DNA from 2 places in the Gordonia cholesterolivorans genome. Region 1 is predicted to be linked to the other one. Evidence: predicted binding sites of a transcription regulator. Region 1 holds the regulator's gene; the other holds the start of a gene.

What was found. The regulator LexA, encoded in region 1, represses DNA repair genes until DNA is damaged. The targets are predictions, from matches to a motif close to CGAACANNTGTTCG.
Region 2: ABFX36_RS08915 (error-prone DNA polymerase) is a predicted target of LexA. The motif match lies at 6,741-6,754, and genes of this name have one in related genera.

What each region holds. Positions count from the first base shown of each region.
Region 1 covers NZ_BAAARB010000004.1:214,381-225,590, reverse strand. Annotated here, with positions in the region: gene hrpA (ATP-dependent RNA helicase HrpA) at 1-3,142, shown strand, start outside; gene nrdR (transcriptional regulator NrdR) at 3,196-3,645, opposite strand; gene ABFX36_RS05820 (LysM peptidoglycan-binding domain-containing protein) at 3,668-4,243, opposite strand; gene lexA (transcriptional repressor LexA) at 4,427-5,086, shown strand; gene ABFX36_RS05810 (putative PEP-binding protein) at 5,132-6,850, opposite strand; gene ABFX36_RS05805 (DeoR/GlpR family DNA-binding transcription regulator) at 6,990-7,760, shown strand; gene ABFX36_RS05800 (1-phosphofructokinase family hexose kinase) at 7,757-8,704, shown strand; gene ABFX36_RS05795 (PTS fructose transporter subunit IIABC) at 8,800-10,848, shown strand; gene ABFX36_RS05790 (HPr family phosphocarrier protein) at 10,905-11,162, shown strand; gene hflX (GTPase HflX) at 11,176-11,210, opposite strand, start outside.
Region 2 covers NZ_BAAARB010000007.1:149,313-160,522, reverse strand. Annotated here, with positions in the region: gene ABFX36_RS08935 (tRNA (cytidine(34)-2'-O)-methyltransferase) at 1-306, shown strand, start outside; gene ABFX36_RS08930 (citrate synthase) at 344-1,408, opposite strand; gene ABFX36_RS08925 (citrate/2-methylcitrate synthase) at 1,463-2,617, shown strand; gene nagB (glucosamine-6-phosphate deaminase) at 2,614-3,363, opposite strand; gene ABFX36_RS08915 (error-prone DNA polymerase) at 3,439-6,729, opposite strand; gene ABFX36_RS08910 (SDR family oxidoreductase) at 6,877-8,796, shown strand; gene ABFX36_RS08905 (alanine racemase) at 8,830-9,894, shown strand; gene ABFX36_RS08900 (DNA polymerase Y family protein) at 9,928-11,210, opposite strand, start outside.

The sequences.
Region 1 (11,210 bases):
GGTGCCGATCTTGGAGGTCTCGGGGCGGACGTACCCGGTCGAGATTCGGTATCGGCCGCGCGAGAGCGACGACTCCGACCACGACGACCTCGATCAGATCGCGGCGATCGACGCGGCGGTCGGCGAGCTGTGGTCGCACGCCCCGGGCGACATCCTGGTGTTCCTGCCGACCGAGCGCGACATCCGGGACACGGCCGATGCCCTCCGCCGACGCAGCGAGGCCGAGATCGTTCCGCTGTTCGCCCGGCTGTCGGTCGGTGAGCAGCAACGGGTGTTCGCCCCGTCCAACGGTCGGCGGATCGTGCTGGCCACGAATGTCGCCGAGACGTCATTGACCGTTCCCGGCATCCGGTACGTGATCGATGCGGGTACGGCTCGCATCTCCCGCTATTCGACCCGCACCAAGGTGACTCGTCTTCCCGTGGAACGGGTCTCACAGGCCAGCGCCCGTCAGCGCGCGGGTCGCTGCGGCCGGGTGGCGCCGGGCATCTGCATCCGCCTGTACTCGGAAGACGATTTCGACGCTCGTCCGGAGTACACCGACCCGGAGATCCTGCGGAGCAATCTCGCCGCCGTCATCCTGTCGATGCTGTCGCTGCGGCTGGGCGACATCAACGACTTCCCGTTCGTGCAGGCGCCCGACCCGCGAGCGGTCCGCGACGGCATGGCACAGCTGTCCGAACTGGGAGCGGTCACCGGCACCGATTCCGCGTCCGCGCGGCTGACCAAGATCGGCAAGCAGCTCGCGCGGCTGCCCGTCGACCCGAGGTTGGGCCGGATGCTGGTTGCCGGACACGACAACGGCTGCCTCGATCACCTGCTCGTCATCACTGCGGCGCTGGCCCTGCCCGACGTTCGGGAGTTCCCCAGCGACAAGCGGGAGGCCGCCACCGCCGCCCATCGCCGGCACGCGGTGCCGGGGTCGGAGTTCCTCGGGCACCTCAAGCTCTGGGAGTATCTGACGGCCAGGCGCGCGGAACTCTCAAGCAGCCAGTTCCGCAAGATGTGCGAGCGAGAGTTCCTGCACTTCCTGCGGATCCGCGAATGGATCGATCTGCACCGGCAGCTGCGGCGCACCGTCAGCGACCTCAAGTGGCAGATCCCGGACACCGAGGTGGACCCGGCAGCCGTTCATCGCAGCGTGCTCTCCGGCCTGCTGACCAACATCGGTGCGCGGCAAGGCGACTCACGCGACTATCTGGGCACCCGAGGCACGAAGTTCGCGATCTTCCCCGGATCCTTCCTCGCGAACAAACCGCCCGCCTTCGTCGTGGCCGCCGAACTCGTCGAGACCTCGCGCCTGTTCGCACACACCGTGGCCTCGATCGATCCGGCCTGGGTCGAGGAGTTGGCCGGCGACCTGGTGACGCGCACCTACTCCGAGCCGCACTGGTCCACCCGCCGCGGCGCGGTGATGGCGTACGAGAAGGTCAGCCTGTACGGAGTTCCCCTGGTGGCACAGCGCCGCGTGAACTACGGGTCGATCGACCCGAAGACCTCGCGCGAGATCTTCATCCAGGAGGCACTGGTCGCCGGACGCTGGCGTAACCGTCATGCGTTCTTCGCCCACAACGCCGAGTTGCTCCGCGACGCGTCCGAGACCGAACATCGCGCGCGGCGTAGGGACCTGCGCATCTCCGACGACGAGCTCTTCGAGTTCTACGCGGCGCGCATACCGTCCACCGTGGTGTCGACACGGCATTTCGACTCGTGGTGGAAGAAGGCGGGCCGCACCGATCCGGCGCTGCTCAACCTCCGGCCCGAGGACTTGCTCGGAGACGACGTCCCCACGGCCGCCGACTATCCGGCCGCCTGGCAGCAGGGCGAGACCCGCCTGGAGCTCCGCTACCACTTCGATCCCGGCGCACCCGATGACGGCGTGACCGCGATCATCCCCGAGCCGCTCCTGGCACATGTGCGAGACACCGGATTCGACTGGCTCGTACCCGGGATGCGCGCCGAACTCGCGACGCAGCTGATCAAGTCGTTACCCAAGGGCCTGCGCAAGTCCATGTCCCCGGCGTCCCGGTACGCCGAACTCGCTCTCAGCCGACTCTCGGTGCGCAGCGAGCCACTGCTCACCGGCCTGGCTCGCGAGCTGTCGTCGATCAGCGGGGTCACCCTGGCTCCGCGCGATTTCAATCCGTCGGCACTCCCCCCGCATCTGCGGATGCACTTCGCAGTCACCGGCACAGACGGCGCGATCATCGCGCGCGGCGACCGGCTCGCCGCGCTTCGCACCGACCTGTCTGCCGACGCCGACCGCGACCGCCGTACGCCCCTGCACCGCGAATGGACCGCCGACGGTCTGGGCACCCTCGCCGACTCCGAGACGGCGACCGTTGCGGGACAGACGATCACCCGCTATCCCACGCTCGCGACCGTGCCGGGACAGGGCGTACGCATCGCGAAGGCCGCCACCTCCACCGAGCGCGACGCCGGCATCGCCGCCGCCGCCGGAGAACTCCTGCGACTCGCGATCGCGCCGCCCAGCCGCAAGCTGGCGTCGACTCTGCCGCCGCCGGCCAAGCTCGCGCTGAGCCAGAGCCCGTATCCGGACGTGGACGCGTTGCTGGCCGACTGCACGGCACGGGCGGTCACCGACACCCTGGCACGGGAGCCGGAGTTGGCCGCCCTGCGCAGTCCCGGTGACTTCGGCGCGCTCTCGGCGCGGCTGGGGCCGGTGATCCGGTCGCGCGCACCCGAGTACTTCGACGCCGCCGTCGCGGCGCTCGCCGAATACTCCCCGGTGCGCCGGGCCGTCGACGCCCGGTCCGGGACTCTCGCCGCCGACGACGTCTCCGATCAGGTCAACGATCTGATCTTCGACGGCTTCGTCGGCGCGACGGCATTGGAGCATCTGCGCTCGCTGCCGCGCTATCTGACCGCCGCGCGGCTGCGCCTCGAGTCCCTCAACACCGCCGCCGGCCGGGACAACGAGGCGATGGGCGCCATCGACAGGGTGGTGGCGGTCTGGAATAGGCGCCTCGCCCAGCTTCCGGCCGCACGCCACGAGGCGCTCAACGAGTTGGTGCAGTGGCGCCTGGAGGAACTCCGCGTGAGCCTGTTCGCTCAGCAGCTCGGCACCAACGGTCCAGTCTCCGAGCAGCGGATAATCAAGGCGATCGACAAGTTCAGCTGACTGCTCGGGGCGGTGGCTGACTGCTCGGACCGGCGGCGCCGGTGCCGTGAGTGTCAGTGACGGTCGCGGCGCAGCGAATCGATCTCGCGCTGGAAGTCGTCGGCCGACTCGAACGACCGGTAGACCGAGGCGAACCGCAGATAGGCCACCTCGTCGAGGTCGCGCAGCGGACCGAGGATCGCGAGACCGACCTCATTGCTCGGTATCTCGGCCGAACCCGACGAGCGCACGGTGTCCTCCACCTGCACCGCAAGCTTCGCCAGTGCGTCCTCGTCCACCTGACGGCCCTGGCAGGCGCGGCGCACGCCCTGCATCACCTTCTCGCGAAGGAAGGGCTCGGAGATGCCGTTGCGCTTCACCACGGACAGCACAGCCGTCTCGACCGTGCTGAACCGCCGCCCGCATTCATTGCACGACCTGCGGCGACGGATCACCTGGCCGTCGTCGGCGACTCGGGAGTCGACGACACGGGTGTCGTCGTTCTTGCAGAACGGGCAGCGCATGCCATGACAATACCCGCCCGCCTCAGCCGTACTGCGGGGCGATAAGCGCTTGTCCGACATGCAGTCCCGATGTCTCGAGGCCGTTCAGGTCGCGCAGCTGGGCGATGACGCCCGCGGACGGCAACTCCGGAGCGATCCGCTCAGCGAGCGCGGTGAGCGACTCCCCCGACCGGACGTACACCACGTGCGTCGCCGCCGGCGACTCCGGCGTCGCCGCATCCTGGTAGCCCGCTCCGACGAGGGCGAGCAGCCACACCATGCCGGCGAGGGTGCCGCCGACCACCGCGGCCCCGGCCCACCGGCGCCTGCGGTACACCGCGGGCGACAGCGCGGTCCGGCCGGCCGGCGGCGCATCGAACATCACTCGCCGGTCCGCGACCGGGCGACGCCGCTCGGGGCGGCCGGTCGGGAAGCACGTTCCGCTCGAGTCGCCTCGCCCCGCTCCGCGTACTCCCCGATCACGGACCAGCGAGCCACGGACCACCGGGATGTCGCAGGTCATCGCCGACGCGGTTGAGTGCACAGCAGTGGAGTGCACAGCAGTGGAGCGCACAGCGGTGGCGCGTCCGGTCGGGGCGGGTGCCGTCCTCGTGCTCATGACTCGTCTCCAATCGATCGCGTGTTCGAAGAACTCTTGTTCGATAGTTAACACGAGGGGTCCGACAAACGCCGACACGCGTCGAACAATTGTTTGAGTTTTGTGACCTACTCAACTAGCCTTTGGACCATCGATCGAACACAGCTGACGAAAGGCCCGACCGTGACCGACACGCCCGATCCGATGCTCTCCACCGCGACGCTCGAGGCCTCATTGACCCAGCGTCAGCGCGAGGTGCTCGAGGTCATCCGTCAGTCGGTCCGCGAGCGCGGCTACCCGCCGAGCATCCGTGAGATCGGCGAGGCCGTCGGACTCACCTCCACGTCGTCGGTGGCCCATCAGCTCCGCACGCTCGAGCGCCGCGGCCTTCTCAAGCGCGATCCGCACCGTCCGCGTGCGGTGAACGTTCGGGACGATCAGCGGACACCGCCCTCGGGCGGTGCCGAGGCCGACGGAGAGTCACTCCCCACGCCGACCTTCGTTCCGGTGCTCGGCCGGATCGCCGCCGGCGGACCGATTCTCGCCGAACAGGCCGTGGAGGAGGTCTTCCCGATGCCGCGCGAACTGGTCGGCGACGGTTCCCTGTTCATGCTCCGCGTGGTCGGCGAATCGATGATCGACGCGGCGATCTGCGACGGCGACTGGGTGGTCGTACGCCAGCAGAACGTGGCGGAGAACGGTGACATCGTCGCCGCGATGATCGACGGCGAAGCCACCGTGAAGACCTTCAAGCGCACCGACGGTCACGTCTGGCTCATGCCGCACAACGAGCATTTCGAGCCCATCCCCGGCGACGACGCCGCCATCCTCGGCAAGGTCGTCACGGTGATGCGCCGTATCTGAGGCGATGCGCCGTATCTGAGGCGCCCGGCCGGCCTCAGCGGGACATCACACCTCGCCGGCCAGAACCGCGCGAACCGCCTCGCGCGCCTGCGACGGACTCGTCGCGGCGATCGCGGCGGACGCCGCATCGCGGCACTGACCCATGGTGACGGTACCCAGCTTCAGTCCCACCGCGGCCGACGCCGCAGGCGCGGACGACAACGACGTCACACCCAGCCCGACCAGCACACATGCCAGCAACGGATCGGCAGCCGCCTCGCCGCATACGCCCACGGGCTTGCCCTGGTCCCGACCGGCGTCCCCGACCCGCTGTATCAGCGCGAGTACCGCCGGCTGCCACGGGTCGGTGAGCGCCGCCAACTCCGGCGACATCCGGTCCGCCGCCATCGTGTACTGGGTCAGGTCGTTGGTGCCGATCGAGACGAAGTCCACTTCGGCGAGGATCGCGTCGGCGAGGATCGCCGCCGACGGCACCTCGATCATCACCCCCGGCACCAGACCGCGTTCCCGCACCCGCGCGGCGAATTCGCGCGCCTCGTCGACCGTGGCGATCATCGGTGCCATCACCCACGGCGTCGCACGGCCGTCGCCGCGCGCCGCCTCCGCCAGCGCATCGAGCTGGTTGTTGCGGATGTCCGGATACGTCTGCACGATGCGGTTGCCGCGGACTCCCATCGCCGGATTCGGCTCGTCGGAGTGGGCGACGAACTTCAGTGGCTTGTCCGAGCCCGCGTCGAGGGTGCGGATCACCACCTTGCGCCCGGGAAAGGCGTCGATCACCTCCCGGTAGAGCTCCACCTGCTGGGCGACGGTGGGCTCGGCCGCGCGGTCCAGGAAGGCCAGTTCGGTTCGGAACAGTCCGACGCCCTCCACCGGCGCCTGCGCCGCCGACCGAGCGGACACGCCGTCGGCCACGTTGGCCAGGATCGCGACCGCGTGCCCGTCCGCCGTGCGGCCCGGCCCACGCCAGGCCGCCGTCTCGGCTGCCCGCGTCGCCGCGGCCGTCACGGCGTCCGAGATGAGTCCGGCGTCCGGGGCGGCCCCCACCGTTCCCGCGTCCCCGTCCACGTAGCCCATGGCTCCGGAGGGGATCTCATCGAGTTCAGCGGCGGCGACCACGCACGGAATACCGAGTTGGCGAGCAATGATCGCCGTGTGGCTGCTGGGGCCGCCGAGCCGCATGCCCAGCCCGATGACGCGTGCCGGGTCCAGACCCGCGGTGTCGGCGGGCGCGAGGTCGTCGGCGAGCAGAATCGACGGTACGTCCGGCACGGGGATGCCCGGCTCCGAGAGCCCGAGGAGTTCGGCGACGACGCGGTCTCGGACGTCCAACAGATCGGTGACCCGTTCAGCCATGAGGCCGCCGAGCTTGGTGAACATCTCCACGAACTGCTCGGTGGCCGCAATCGCGGCGAGCGGCGCTCGAACGCCCTGCGCAATCGACTTGCCCGCGGCCGTCGCCCACCCGCGATCGCGCGCGAGACCGGCCGTGGCAGTCAGGACCTCGGCCGCGACGCCGGTGCTGTGGGAGGCCCGGTCGGCCAGCCGGTCGGCCACCACTCCGGCGGCGGCGGTGAAACGCTCCATCTCTGCGTCGCGGAGCTCCTCCGGAACGGGAGAGTCATCGATGGCGTCGAAGCCGGGTCGCGGTGCGGGTCTGATGATCGGTCCGTACGCGAGGCCACCGACCACCGGAGTACCGGAGACGATGACGTCGGCGCGGAACGGGTTCTCGGCAGGCACGGGAGAAGTCACCTCGGTCATGTGAGAGAGATTACAGAAAGTCCTTGACGTGTCAACACGTACCCACGTAAACAAAGATGTGTAACCAACCAAATCAACACAGATCCACATCTTTGCACGATCCCCATCGTTGCATGAGATCGGACAGTCGGGAGAGCAGATGTACGCGGAGGAACGCCAGTCGGCGATCGCGAACGAGGTCCGCCTGCGCGGCCGCGTCTCCGTAGCCGATCTCGCCGCGCGCTTCTCCGTGACCGGCGAGACCGTGCGCCGCGACCTGGCTATTCTCGCTCGCAGCGGCCATCTGGTGCGCGTCCACGGCGGAGCCGTACGCCTCGACGTCGCCGCAGTGGTCGACGAACCCGATCTGGTGGTTCGGGAGGAGACCCACCGAGGCGAGAAGAGCGCCATCGGTGCCGCTGCGCTGGCATTCCTGCCCGCCGACGGCGGTTCCATCGTGATCGACGCCGGGACCACCACTCTGCAGTTGGCTCTGTCCATCCCCGCCGACGCCCGCTTGACCTGCGTCACCAACAGCGTGCAGATCGCCGAGGTGGTGGCGGAGTTGCCCGGCTCCGGGGTGCTGCTGACCGGCGGCAGACTCCGGCCCAAGACCGGTGCCTCCGTCGGCGCCGACGCGATCGAGCGACTCTCGCGCATCCGTGCGTCGGTCGGCTTCCTCGGCACCAACGGTCTGTCGCTCGAGCACGGTCTGTCGACACCCGACGCCGACGAGGCCGCCACCAAACGCGCCATGATCGCGGCCTGCACGACGACGGTGGTCCTCGCCGACTCGTCCAAGATCAACCGGGAGGAACTGATGAGCTTCGGAACCCTGGAGGACGTCGATGTCCTCGTGACCGACGCCGGGATCGACTCGGCCTTCGCCGACGAACTGCGCGCCCACGAGATCGAGGTGGTGATCGCATGATCGTCACCGTCACCGCCAATCCGAGCACCGACCGTACGATCGAGCTCGCCGGACCGCTCCGGCGGGGCGAGGTGCACCGTGCGGCCCGCGTCGTCGACCAACCGGGCGGCAAGGGAATCAACGTCGCACGGGTGGTGCGGGCTGCCGGCCTTCCCACACTGGCCGTCCTGCCCGCCCGCGCCGACGACCCGTTCATCGACAGCCTGCGCGCCGTGGCCCTTCCGCACCAGGCGGTGTCGGCGGACGGGACGGTCCGGACCAACCTGACCGTGGCCGAACCGGACGGCACCACCACCAAGATCAACGACGCCGGAACGGCCGTCTCCGCCGAGGCCGGGGCCGCGCTGCGCACCACGATCCTGGCCCGTGCCGAGGGAGCGGACTGGCTCGCTCTGTGCGGCTCGCTGCCGCCCGGCCTCCCCGAGGACTGGTACGCGCAGGTACTCGCCGCGACGGCGTCGCTGCACTGTCGGGTGGCCGTCGACACGTCCGGTGCACCCCTGGCCGCGGTGGCCGCCGCCCGTCCGGCACTGCTGAAGCCGAACTCCGATGAGCTCGCCGAACTCACCGGCGACGATCCGGCCGGCATGGAGAGGTCTGCGGCGCAGGGTGATCCCAGCGTCGCAGCGGCCGCCTCCCGAACACTCGCCGACCGGACCGGAGGGACGGTGCTGACCACGCTGGGCGCGGCCGGCGCCCTCCTGACCACCCCGGACGGCATATGGTTCGCCACCGCGCCGGCTGTCGCGGTCCGCAGCACCGTCGGCGCGGGCGACGCCTCACTCGCCGGTTATCTGATCGCGCACCTGCGCGGTGCCGACGAGGCCGGGCTCCTGCGCAGTGCCGTCGCTCACGGCTCGGCGGCCGCAGCACTGCCGGGCACCACGCCGCCCACTCCGGATCTGCTCGACGAAGCGGGTGTGTCTGTCTCCCGGCTGTCCTGATCCGTCCGCGAAGAACCCCGACACCCAGAATCCCCGAGTCCCCGAATCCCCGACCCCCAGAATCCCGACCCCCCAGAATCACCGAGGGAGCCATCATGTCCCAACAGATCATCACGCCGGAGCTGGTCCTGCTCGACGGTGACGCCGGCGCTGATGCGGACAGTGTCATCGCCGCGCTCGCCGGTCTGGTCGCAAACGCCGGCCGCTGCACCGACCCGGCCGAGCTCGCCGAGGCCGCTATGGCACGCGAACGCAAATCCGCGACCGGGCTTCCCGGAGGCATCGCGATCCCGCACGCACGCGTCGCCTCCGTCACCACCGCCACCCTCGCCATGGCACGCCTGACGCGAAAGGCAGAATTCGGTGCTCCGGACGGGCCCGCCGACATCGTCTTCCTGATCGCGGCACCGGAGGGAGCCGCCGGCGAGCACATGAAGGTGCTCAGTTCGCTGGCGCGCGCCCTCGTGCGGCCCGACTTCGTCGCCGCCCTGCGCGCGGCGCCCGACGCCGCCGCCGTCGTCGATCTGGTCAACGAGGCCGTCGAGGGCAAGCCGGCCCCTGCCCCGGCCGCAGCGACCCCCGCAGCGACCCCGGCAACTGAGACCCCGGCAACCGAATCCCCAGCGGCCGAGCCCGGGACCACTCGGATCGTCGCCGTCACCGCGTGCCCCACCGGGATCGCGCACACCTACATGGCCGCCGACGCCCTCAAGCTCGCCGCCGAACGCGCCGGCGTGGAGTTCGCGGTGGAGACCCAGGGGTCGACCGGTTCGACGCCCTTCGCCCCCGATGTGATCGCTGCCGCGGACGTGGTGGTCTTCGCGACGGATGTGGGCGTCAAGGGCCGCGACCGGTTCGTCGGCAAGCCGGTGGTCGCCTCCGGCGTCAAACGCGCGATCAACGAACCCGATGCGATGATCGCCGAGGCGGTCCGCACGGCGCGAGATCCCCGGGCCGCCACCGTCGCCGGGGACGCGAACGCCGGCGCGCAGGCGCCCGCGGCCTCGCGGGTGGGCATCGGAGGTCAGCTCAAGCAGGCTCTGCTGACCGGTGTCAGCTACATGATCCCGTTCGTCGCCGCGGGCGGTCTGCTGATGGCGCTCGGCTTCCTGCTGGCCGGCTACGAGATCGGCAGTTCGACGGTGCAGGAGGGCACCTCGGACGGACTGTACTACGCACTGCACTACAGTCTCTGGGATCTGCCGCCGGGCGGGCTCATGCAGTATCTCGGCGGAGTGAGTTTCGCGATCGGCAATCTGGCGATCGGGCTCATGGTGGCGGTCCTGGCCGGCTACATCGCCTACGCGATCGCCGACCGGCCCGGTCTCGCTCCCGGATTCACCGCGGGTCTGATCGCCGTCGCCGTGAACGCCGGCTTCATCGGCGGTCTCGTCGGCGGTCTGCTGGCCGGCGTCGTCGCCCTCTGGCTCTCCCGGCTGCCGCTGCCCCAGTGGGCGCGCGGACTGCAACCGGTCGTCATCATTCCGCTGGTGGGCACGCTCGTCACCGGCTTCATCATGTTCGCTCTGCTGGCCCGTCCGCTGTCGTGGATCAACACCTCGCTCGAGGACTGGCTCAACTCGATGTCCGGCAGTTCCAAGGTGATCCTCGGCATCGTGATCGGCCTGATGATGTGCTTCGATCTGGGCGGACCGGTCAACAAGGCGGCGTACGCCTTCGGCGTCGCCGGCCTCGGACTCGCCGGCGCGGGCGTCGCACAGTGGGAGATCATGGCCGCGGTGATGGCCGCAGGCATGGTTCCGCCGCTGGCGATGGCGCTGGCGACCACCCTCCGACCGTCGACGTTCACCGAACCGGAGCGCGAGAACGGCAAGGCCGCCTGGCTGCTGGGCGCGTCGTTCATCTCCGAGGGCGCGATCCCGTTCGCCGCCGCCGATCCGTTCCGCGTGATCCCGTCCATGATGCTGGGCGGTGCGGTCACCGGAGCGCTGTCGATGGCGTTGAGCGTCCAGTGCCGGGCACCCCACGGGGGCGTGTTCGTCCTCTTCGCGATGAACGGCACGTGGTGGAAGTTCCTGATCGCTATCGTGGCGGGCGTGATCGTCTCCGCCGTCGCCGTCCTCGCCGCCAAGCAGTACCAGCCCAGCCGGGAGCGCACGCCGATCCCCGCCGAGGCCGCCTGAAACACCCGGGCCCGAGCACGCAGCTCGGGCCGTCACACCGAAAGAAAGGCACGTCCATGCCCAGCACCACCGTCACCGTCGGATCGGCCGTCGGTCTGCACGCTCGTCCCGCCGCCATCATCGCCGACGCGGCCACCGCTCTCGGCGTCCCGGTGACGCTCGCCGCCGGCGGTGATCCGGTCGACGCGGGCAGCGCGCTGATGATCATGACCCTCGGCGCGGAGAAGGGCGCCTCGGTCACCGTCGAAAGCGACGACCAGGCCGCGGTCGATCAGATCGCGGCACTGGTCGCCAAGGATCTCGACGCCGAGTAGCCGGGCGAGACCGTCAGGCGACGGTCAGATCGCTGTACTCGGCCGCGA
Region 2 (11,210 bases), on a different contig from region 1:
ATGGCCAATGTGACCGTCCACCCGGACCTGGACACCGCGTGGGAACGGCTCGCTCCGCGACGGGTGTTCGCCTTCACCGCCCACGCCACCCGCTTCTACACCGACGTCGCCTACGAGACCGGCGATGTGTTGTTGTTCGGACCGGAACCCACGGGACTGCCCGACGAGGTCCTCGCCGATCCGCGGATCACCGACCGGCTGCGCATCCCGATGCTGGAGGGGCGGCGTTCGATGAACCTGGCGAATGCCACCAGCGTCGCGCTGTACGAGGCGTGGCGTCAGCACGGGTTCGACGGCGCGGTGTGACGCCGGTGACGAGGTCGCGTCCGGCACGTCCCACTCGTCACCCCGTCCTGCTGCCTCGCCACCGCAGCGGCGCCTCGCCGTACTCCTCGACCGCGTGCGCGGCCATCCCGACCGTCCGCCCGTACTGAAACAGCACCTCCCCCGACCGCACCGGGAGCCCCAGTTCGTGGGTGACGACAGCACCGGCGAAGTCGATGTTCATCGGCCGCCCCACCCGGCGGGCGATCGACTCGGCCGCAGCCAGGGCCTGCGAGTCGGGCCGGTCGGCCCGGACACGGTCGAGCACGATCCGCGCCCGCGGATCCACCCCGGTGTAGATCACGTGCCCGAACCCCGGCACACGGCCTCCGACCACCGCGTCGGCCAGCGCGCGATCGACTGCCGTCCCGCCGACCACCGCGTCGAGCAGCACCCGGGCAGTGGCCGGCGCCCCACCGTGCAGCGGACCCGACAGCGCCGCGTATCCGGCGAGCAGCGCGTCGAACACGCCGGCGCGTGCCGACGCCGCGACCCGCGCCGCCGTCGTCGACGCGGCGAGACCGTTGTCGATCAGGACCGTCGCGAGCAGGTCGATCCACGGGTGCGTGAAGTCGATCTCGGGCACTGATGCGGCAAGACGCGGAAGCAGTCCCACGACGCGGTCGCCGATGTCCGACAGATCGGCCCGCAGCGGGTCGGCCGCGGCGATCAACGCCACCGTCAACGGGATGCGGCGCTCGACGGGCACGCCCGAGACCACGGAACCGTCGACGTCGGGCGGTGTCACGGCCGACGAGGCTCCGAGGACCAACTTCGCCGCCCCAGCGAAATCGGTCTCCGCGCACAGTTCGGCGAGGTCACGGCCCCGTAGGTACAGGCGGTCGTCGCGGATCGCGGATACGCCGCTGGCGACGGCGCGGAACCGCAGCAGTCGGTCGCCCGCCCGGCGTCCGTCGTGCTTGGCGGCGGCCAGGGAGTCGATCTGCGTGCGGTCGAACAGCGATTCCGACTGGCCCGGCATCCGCCGCGAGGACAGGACGCCGCGACTGACGTACGAGTACAGCGTCCCGCGCTTGACTCCGAGCCGGGCCGCCGCCTCCGACGTGGTGATCCACTGGTCCACGGGTTGATTCAATCAACATTGCAGATGTTGATCAATGGGCGCAGACTCGGCCGCATGACTCAGAGCACGCCCATCACCGTTCCCCGCGGACTGAAGAATGTGATCGTCACCGACACGGCCATCGGCGACGTCCGCGGCGAGGAGGGCTTCTACCACTACCGGCAGTACGACGCGACGGAGCTGGCGCGCACGGCGCGCTTCGAGGACGTCTGGCATCTGATGATCTACGGCGAGCTTCCCGACGCGGCGGCGTCGGAGCGGTTCGCGCGCCGCATCGGTGAACTCCGCGTCCTCGACGGCACCACCGTCGATCTGCTGCGCAGCGTCGTCACCCCCGATGTGGAGCCGTTGGCGGCATTGCGCGTGGCACTGGCGACGGCGGGGATCACCGAACGCCCGCTGTTCGACCTGCCCGAAGCCGACCGCATCCACGCCGCGCTGCGCTACGCGGCCATCGCTCCCACCGTGATCGCCGCCGCGCACCGGCTCGCGCGCGGACTCGACGTCGTCGACGCCGACCCCGCCGCCGAACACACGGCCGACTACCTGCGGATGGCGACCGGGAACACCGCCGACGACGCCGTCAGCGCCCTGCAGACCTACCTCGTGACCACCATCGACCACGGCTTCAACGCCTCGACGTTCGCCGGGCGCGTGGTCGCCTCATCGGGGTCGGACATGACCTCGTCGATCCTGGGCGCGCTCGGTGCGTTTCTCGGCCCGCTGCACGGCGGCGCGCCCGGACGGGCGCTGGCGGCGCTCGAGGAGATCGGCGATCCGTCGAACACCCGGGACTGGGTGCGGGGAAAGGTGGCCGGCGGCGAGGTCATCATGGGCTTCGGTCATGCCGTCTACCGCACGCACGACCCCCGCGCCGAACTGCTGAAAGAGGTGGTCACCACGCGCTACGACTCTCCCCTGGTCCGGCAGGCGGCCGCGGTGGAGGCCGAGATCGAAACCGCGATCAACGAATTCAAGCCCGGTCGGCGACTGTACGCGAACGTCGAGTTCTACGCCGGTGTGCTGATGAGCGAGGTCGGTCTGCCGCCGGAGATGTTCACGCCGACCTTCGGCGTCGCGCGAATCGTCGGCTGGACCGCGAACATCCTCGAACAGGCCGCCGAGCGCAAGATCATCCGTCCGGTGGCCCGCTACGTGGGACCGGAGCCGAGCCGCACCGCGAGTTCGCGAACCACTGCGGACGCCTAAGGCTTGTGGGCGTAGACGTACTTGTAGTAGTCGGCGTCGGCCAGCTTGCTCGCGGCCGCGGGATCGATCACCACCGTCGCGTGACGATGCCACTGGAGGATCGATGCCGGGCACGACGCCGACAGCGGTCCCTCCACCGCCGCCGCGATCGCGTCCGCCTTGCCCTCGCCGGTGGCGACCAGCGCGAGCCGCTCGGCATCGCAGATGGTGCCGAGCCCCTGGGTGATCACGTGCATCGGCACTTCGTCGAACGAGTCGAAGAATCGGGCGTTGTCCTGCCTGGTCTTCTCGGTCAGCGTCTTGATCCGGGTACGTGAGGTCAGTGACGACGACGGTTCGTTGAATCCGATGTGCCCATTGCTGCCGATGCCGAGGATCTGCACGTCCACCGGGCCGAGGCGGCCGATGAGCGCGTCGTAGGCTTCGGCGGCGGCCTTGAAATCGGGAGCCATGCCGTCCGGCGAGTGCACCGTGCCGATGTCGATGTGATCGGTGAAGTTGTCGCGGATGAACCGGGCGTACGACTCCGGGTGCGTGGGCGGAAGCCCGACGTACTCGTCGAGCAGTACCGCGTCGACGCCCGCGAACGACAGCCCGTTCTCGCGATGCCTGCGGATCAGCTCGGTGTAGGTGGCCAGCGGCGACGATCCGGTCGCGAGGCCGAGCGTCGATGCACCGCCTTCGATCGCCTCGGCGATGATGTCGGCCATCACCAGCTCCGGACGATCGACGATCACGACCTCCATGCGTCTCCCCGCTCTCTGTGCGCCTCCGTCGTCACCGCGACGATATCCCGATTCGGCCGGTGGTGCGGCGACTCGTCAGCACCAGTCCCGAGACCGCGTTCCCACTTTCAGATCCAGTCGCTGCAGCCGATCGGCGACGACGGTCACCGCTCCCTCCGCGTTCTGCACCCGGCCCCGGATCAGCAACGCCGACGCCGTCTGCGCCAGTGACCGATAGCGTGCCCACAACCCCACCGAACACACCACGTTCACCATGCCGGTCTCGTCTTCGAGGTTCACGAACGTGACACCCGAAGCGGTGGCCGGCCGCTGCCGATGCGTCACCGCTCCCCCGACCAGCACCCGGCTGCCATCGGCCACCGACAGCAGCCGGGCGGCCGGGACCACACCCATCGCATCGAGCCGGGGCCGCAGGTATTCGGTGGGATAGGACTTGGGTGAGATGCCGGTGGAGAGCGCGTCGACGGCCGTGAGTTCCACCTCCGACATGCCGGGCAGCGTCGGGGTCGCCCGCGGTGACGGCACGTCGAGCTGGTCGTCGCGCAGTCCCGAGGCGGCACCGGCCTCCCACAGCGCCTGTCTGCGATCCAGACCGAGGCTCTCGAACGCGCCCGCGGTCGCGAGCGCCTCCAGCTGCGCCGTCGTCGCATTCACACGCCGGGACAGATCCGCCACCGAGACGAACGGACCGCCGCAGGTCCGCTCCTCGACGATCCTCGTCGCGAGGTCGTCGGACAGTCCGCGCACCGCACTCAGGCCGATCCGCACGTCGAGCCCGTCGTTCTCCAGACTCGCGTGGGAGAGCGAGGAGTTCACATCCGGTCGGTGCACCTGGACGCCGTGCCGCCGGGCATCGGCGACCAGCGACTGCGGCGAGTAGAAGCCCATCGGCTGGGCGCGCAGCAGCGCCGCGCAGAAGGCCGCCGGATGATGGAGTTTGAACCACGCGGAGTAGAAGACCAGCGACGCGAAACTCTGCGAATGACTCTCCGGGAAACCGAAATTCGCGAACGCGGCCATCTTCTCGTAGATGCGGTCGGCGAGGTCGCCGGTGATGCCGTGCCTCTCGCGCATCCCGTCGTAGAACCGTGTGCGGAGCCGCTGCATCTTCTCCGGCGACCGTTTGGATCCCATCGCACGACGCAACTGGTCGGCCTCCGCGGCGCCGAAACCCGCGACATCGCGCGCCACCTGCATCAGCTGCTCCTGGAACAGTGGAATGCCGAGGGTGCGCCCGAGTGCGTCCTCCATCGACGGATGATCGCAGTGCGGCTCCTCCAGCCCGTTGCGCCGGCGGATGTACGGATGCACCGAACCGCCCTGGATCGGCCCCGGCCGGATCAACGCCACCTCGACGACGAGGTCGTAGAAGTTCCGCGGCTTCAGCCGCGGCAGGGTCGCCATCTGCGCCCGTGACTCCACCTGGAAGACGCCGACCGAATCGGCGCGGCACAGCATGTCGTAGACGGCCTCCTCGGTCAGGTCGAGCCGTGCCAGATCCACCCGCACGCCCTTGTGCTCGGCGACGAGATCGATCATGTAGTGCAGTGCCGACAGCATGCCCAGGCCCAGCAGATCGAACTTCACCAAGCCGACCGCCGCGCAGTCGTCCTTGTCCCACTGCAGGATGCTGCGATTCTCCATCCGGGCCCATTCGGTGGGGCAGACGTCGGCGATCGGCCTGTCGCAGATCACCATTCCGCCCGAGTGAATCCCCAGATGTCTCGGCAGCGAGGAGATCTGCGCGGCGAGCTCGCGGACGTCGTCGGGCGCGGAGTCGGGGATCTTGCTCCAGGCGTCCTGCTGTCCGGGGGCGTACCCGAGCGCCCGGGCCATATCGCGCACGGCCGACCGCCCGCGGTAGGTGATGACATTGGCGACCTGTGCGCTGTGACTGCGCCCGTGCTTGGCGTAGACGTGCTGGATCGCCTCCTCACGGCGGTCGGACTCGATGTCGACGTCGATGTCCGGCGGACCGTCCCGCTCGGGTGAGAGGAATCGCTCGAACAGCAGATGATTGGCGACCGGGTCGACGTTGGTGATCCCGAGCGCGTAGCAGACCGCCGAGTTCGCCGCGCTGCCCCGGCCCTGACACAGGATGTCGTTGTCCTTGCAGAACGAGACGATGTCGTGCACCACGAGGAAGTAGCCGGGGAAGGTCAGCGTCTCGATGATCGCCAGCTCGTGGTCGATCTGCCGGTACGCGTCGGGACGCTGCTCCCTGGTGCCGTAACGCTCGCGGGCTCCCCGTTCGGTGAGTGCGCGGAGCCAACTGGCTTCGGTGTGGCCGTCGGGGACGTCGAAGGGCGGCAGGTTCGGGGCGATCAGCCCGAGCGAGAAGGCGCATTCCTCCGCGAAGGCGACGGCGTTGTCGATGGCTTCACGGTGGGCGGGCATCAGCCGGAGCATCTCGTCTCCGCTGCGCAGGTGCGCCCCGCCCACCCCGGGCATCCAGCCGTCGATGGTCGCGATATCGGTCCGGGCGCGCACCGCCGCCATCGCCGTCGCGAGTCGGCCGTTCTCCGGCGCGGCGAAGTGCGCGCCGGTGGTCGCGACTGTCGGCACCCGATGGGATGCGGCCAGTGACGCCAGGATCGCATTGCGTTCGTCGTCGTCCGACCCGGCACCGGGGCTCAGCTCGACGGCGACGTTCCCGGCCCCGAAACGGTCGATCACCGTCCCGAGCGCGGTGTCGGCGGCCCGCCGGCCGCCGCGGTCGAGCGCCCGGCGCACCGCACCCTTGCGGCACCCGGTCAGAACCAGCCAGTCGCCGTCGGCGGCGTACTCGGTGATCGCGTCGGCGTCGTAGCGCAACAACCCCTTCTCGCCACCGCTCATATGCGCGTCGGCGATGACGCGGGAGAGCCGGCGGTAGCCCTCGGCGCGGCGTGCGAGGACCAACAGGTGCTCCCCCGGCGGGTCCACCGCACCGGCGCGGGCACTGTCTCGCTGCAGCGAGAGTTCGGCGCCGAACACCGTCGGCATGCCGAACTCGCGGGCCGCTTCGGCGAATCGGACGACACCGTAGAAGCCGTCGTGATCGGTCAGCGCGAGCCCGCGCAGCCCCAGCCGCTGCGCCTCCTCGACCATGGCCTCGGGCATCGACGCGCCGTCGAGGAAGCTGTAGGCACTGTGCGCGTGCAACTCGGCGTACGGCACCGTCGATGCGCCGAACTCGATGTCGGTGGCCTGGTACGGGCCCCGCTTACGCGACCATGCCGGCGAATCGCCGCCGTCCCCCGGCGGCCCCGCGCCGTTGAACGTGGGCGGAAACGTCTCACCGAGCCGGTCGCCGCGCGCAGGCGCACGCCCCGACAGCACTCGCTCCATCTCCGACCAGGTCGGAGGCCCGTTGTTCCATCCCACACACCGATGATAGAACATATGTTCGATATCTGCCTTGCCGTGGCCCGCCCCCGGCCACACCCCAAACGCGTGCCAGAGACCGGACCGACGCACGAATTACCGCTGTCAATCATTCACATCGGTATCTCTCTGTGAGACTCTGGGCCGGTGACGAGCTATTTCGTGACCGGCGGCAGCGGCTTCATCGGCCGTCGAGTCGTCGCGCGCCTGCTGGCCCGCGACGAGCAGGCCCGGGTGTACGCGCTCGTGCGCACCGGATCACTGCAGCGATTCGCCGCCGCCATGGAGAGGATCGACGGCGGCGACCGCGTCGTCGCCGTCGCCGGCGACCTCACACACGAAGGCCTCGGCCTGCACGGCTCCGACGTCGACGAGGTCGACCACGTGATCCACCTGGCCGCACTGCACGACCTCACCGCCGAGGAGGCCGACCTGCGGGCGGTCAACGTCGACGGCACCCGCAGGGTCGCCGAGTTCGCTCTCGCCCGCGGCGCGCTCCTGCACCATCTCTCCTCGATCGCGGTGGCCGGCGACCATCGCGGCGACTTCACCGAGACCGACTTCGACCTCGGCCAAGGCCTGCCGACCGAATGCCACCGCACCGTGTTCGACGCCGAGCGCGTCGTGCGGGAGACCGAGGGCCTGCGCTGGCGGGTGTATCGGCCGTCGGCCGTCGTCGGCGACTCCGTCACCGGACAGGTCGACAGGGCCGACGGCCCCTACTACTTCTTCGGTCACCTCGCCGTGCTCAGTCAGCTGCCCTCGTTCCTGCCGCTGCCGATCCCCGATCCGGGGCCCCTCAACGTCGTCCCCGTCGACTTCGTCGCCGAGGCGATGGTCGCGCTGACCGATGTGCAGGACGGCCGGAGCGGGCTCGTGTTCCATCTCGCCGACCCCGACCCACGCTCGATCACCGACCTGTTCAACGCCCTGTCACCGGCCTTCGACGGACCGTGGGCCTTCACCGCACTGCCTTCGGGGCTGGTGAGGCCGATGCTGGCCGCCAGCGGTCGCGGACTGCTGCGGCCCGGCCGCGACCTGATCGCCGAACAGACCGGCGTCCCACCCGCGATCCTCGACGTCGCCTCCCTTCCCGTGGTGTTCCGCAGCGACGCGACCGCCGCCGAACTCGACACGCTCGGTGTGAGACTGCCCGATCTGGACGAGTACGCACCCCGACTGTGGCGGTACTGGTACGAGAATCTCGATCCGGCCCGTCACCGCCGCAACGATTCGCGGGGCCCGCTGGTCGGCAAGAACATCTTGATCACCGGGGCGTCGTCGGGAATCGGCCGCGCGACCGCCCGCATGTGCGTGCGGCGCGGCGCCAACGTCTTCCTGGTGGCCCGCGACGCCGATCGGCTGATCGAGACCGCCGCCGAACTCGACGCGGAGGTTCCCAAACCCGGGCTGCCCGTCGGACGCGCGTACGCCTATCCCGTCGACATCACCGATGAGGCCGCGGTGCAGACCCTTGTGAAGTCGGTGATCTGCGAGCACGGCCATGTGGACGTGCTGGTCAACAACGCAGGCCGGTCCATCCGACGGGCGACCGCGAACGCGGTGACCAGGTCGCACGACTATCACCGGATGATGGCCGTCAACTACTTCGGCGCCGTCTATCTCACGCTCGCCCTGCTGCCGCACATGATCGAGCGGCAGTCCGGACATATCGTCAACGTGTCCTCGATCGAAGTCCAAAGCCGCGCACCACGATTCGGCGCGTACGCCGCGTCGAAGGCCGCACTGGAGGCGTTCAGCGACGCCACCGGTGCCGAGACCCTCTCCGATCACGTCACGTTCAGCAATGTGCGCATCCCGTTGACCCGAACGCGGATGATCGTTCCGACCAACGCCTACGACAGCGCTCGGGGGATCTGGAGCGTCGACAAGGCCGCCCACCGGGTGCTGCACGCGATCGTCGAGCGCCCCAAGCGGGTGAACACGCTACTCGGCGACCTCATCGATTTCGGTCATCACGCCGCACCGCGGCTCACCAACCGGCTGCTCCATCAGGACTTCCTTCTGCATGAGGAGTCCGACGCCGCGCTCGGCCGCACCGGCTGACGACGAAAGCCGTCGTCCATGCCACCATCAGGTATGCCCGACACTCCGTTCCTGCACGTCGATCCCGCTCGCCTCGACCGCAATCTCGCCGCGATGGCCGGGTGGGCCGAACGGCACGGCGTGCGATTGCGACCACATGCCAAGACGCACAAGTGCGTTCGGGTCGCGCAGCGGCAGCTCGCCGCCGGTGCCGTCGGACTCACCGTCGCGACGATCGGCGAGGCGGAGGTCTTCGCCGACGCCGGATTCGACGATCTGTTCATCGCCTACCCGCTGTGGTTGTCGGAGGACAAGGCCCGCCGCCTGCGTGCACTCGCCGGTCGGGTGACGCTGACCGTCGGTGCCGATTCCGTCGAGGGCGTGCGCCGTCTCGCCGAAGGACTCGGCGGCGCTCCCGTCGGAGTGCTCGTGGAGATCGATTCGGGCATGCACCGCAGCGGTGTACCCGCCGATAGCGTGGTCTCGGTCGCCGACGCGGCTCGCGACGCGGGACTGACCGTGGCCGGTGTCTTCACCTTCCCCGGCCACGGCTACGGACTCGACACAGCGCGAGCCGACGCCGCGGAGCAGGAGGCCCTATCCCTGGCCGTCGCTGCGAACGCTCTGCGCGACAACGGTATCGACGTCTCCGTGGTGAGCGGAGGGTCGACGCCGACCGCACGACTCGCCGATCCCGGCGTGGTCACCGAGTTGCGTCCGGGCGTCTACGTCTTCAACGACGCCCAGCAGTTGGAACTCGGCAGCTGCGGTATCGACGACATCGCACTGACCGCGGTGTCCACGGTGGTCAGCGCATCCGGCTCCCGGGTGGTGCTCGACGCCGGCAGCAAGATCCTCGGGGCGGACCGCCCCGGCTGGACCACCGGTTTCGGCCGGCTCGCCGATCATCTCGACGCCCGTCTCGTCTCGCTGTCCGAGCATCATGCCGTCGCCGAGTTCCCACCGGCTGCCGTCGTGCCCGAGGTGGGCGACCGGGTACGGGTGATACCCAACCACGTCTGTACCGCGGTGAACCTGGTCGACGAACTGTTCGCCGGTCCGGACCCGTACGGTGAACTCGAATCATGGCCGGTCGCGGCGCGTGGCGCGAACAGCTGAGTCCTCCTCTGGGATCGCCGGAACGGGTTCGCCTCACTCATAGACTCCTTCCACAACCCACACCGCCTCCCGGCAGCAGAGCAGCAGTGCGCGGCCGTCTTCCAGCAGTGCCTGTGCCCGAGCGTTCCCCGGACCGAACGGCCACGGTCCCGCCCACCAGTGCAGACGATGCGACCGCGCCCCGAGCCGCACGGTCACCGGCTCCGCACTGAACGCACCGCGCGGACTCACGGCGACCGACCGCCCCTCGGCGTCGAGGACCTCCGCTGTGGCCTGCACCAGCAGCGAGGGCGTCGGCCGGGCAAGGCGGTCCGGCCAGGCGGCCGCCGGATCGCGCGGCGGTCGCAGTTCGTCGCCGAAGGCCACCAGCGCCACCTGCTCGGCCGGTCCCCGACCACCGCTGCGCACCGGCACCCGCACCGACTCGCCGCCGAGCAGCCCTTGGACCCGGACCAGAGCCCGACGTGCTTGATCGCCGAGACCGCCACCGGTGTCGCCCGGAAGCCCGGCGCCCGTCAGCGCCGACTGCAGCGTTCCCGGATTCACCACCTCGACCGGCTCCAGCACCAGTCGGACGACCGGTGAGTCAGGCGCTTCGACGCTGCCGGCCCGGCCGGTCAGCCACCCCTCCAGCTGCCAGCGCACACGGTCGGCAGTGGCCTCCGGCGTGAGCGGCTCCACGCATCGCCAGGTCCGTGAGTGCCGTTGCCCTCGCTCCGTGAACGCGTGAATCGTCAGTCGCATACAGGCCAGCGAGGCTGCGGACAGTCGCTCGTGCAGCTCCTGCGCCATTCGCCGTCCCAGGAAGGCCGCGGCGTCGATCCGATCGACCGGCGGATCACAGCTGTGCTCCACCGCCAAACCCGGCGGGATCGGTGCCCGGCTGGGCCGCCGGCCCGGCAGACCTCGGGCCAGCCGATGCGCGGTGATCGCATCGCCGGAGAAACGTGATGCGATATCCGCGGGATCCATCGCAGCGAAGGCGCCCAGGGTGCGAATCCCCAAGCGCCACAACAGACTCACCAGATCCTCACGTCCCGGGCCGTTCAGCGCGGGTTCTGCCACCAGGTCGGCGACCGGCCTCGCCGAGAGATAGGCGGCATCCGTCCCCGGCGGGACGGTCTGCCCCGATCTCGCGGCGAGCACCGCGGTGAACAGCTCATCGGCCACCCCGACTCTGGCCGTGACTCCCCCGACCACCGTCCTTCCGAGACCATCTGCGTCGCGGCCCCTGCCGACCTCGGCCACCGCATCGGTGAGCCGTTCGGCCAATTGCTCCTCCCCGCCGAAGAAGCGCGCCGCACGATCGGCGGCCA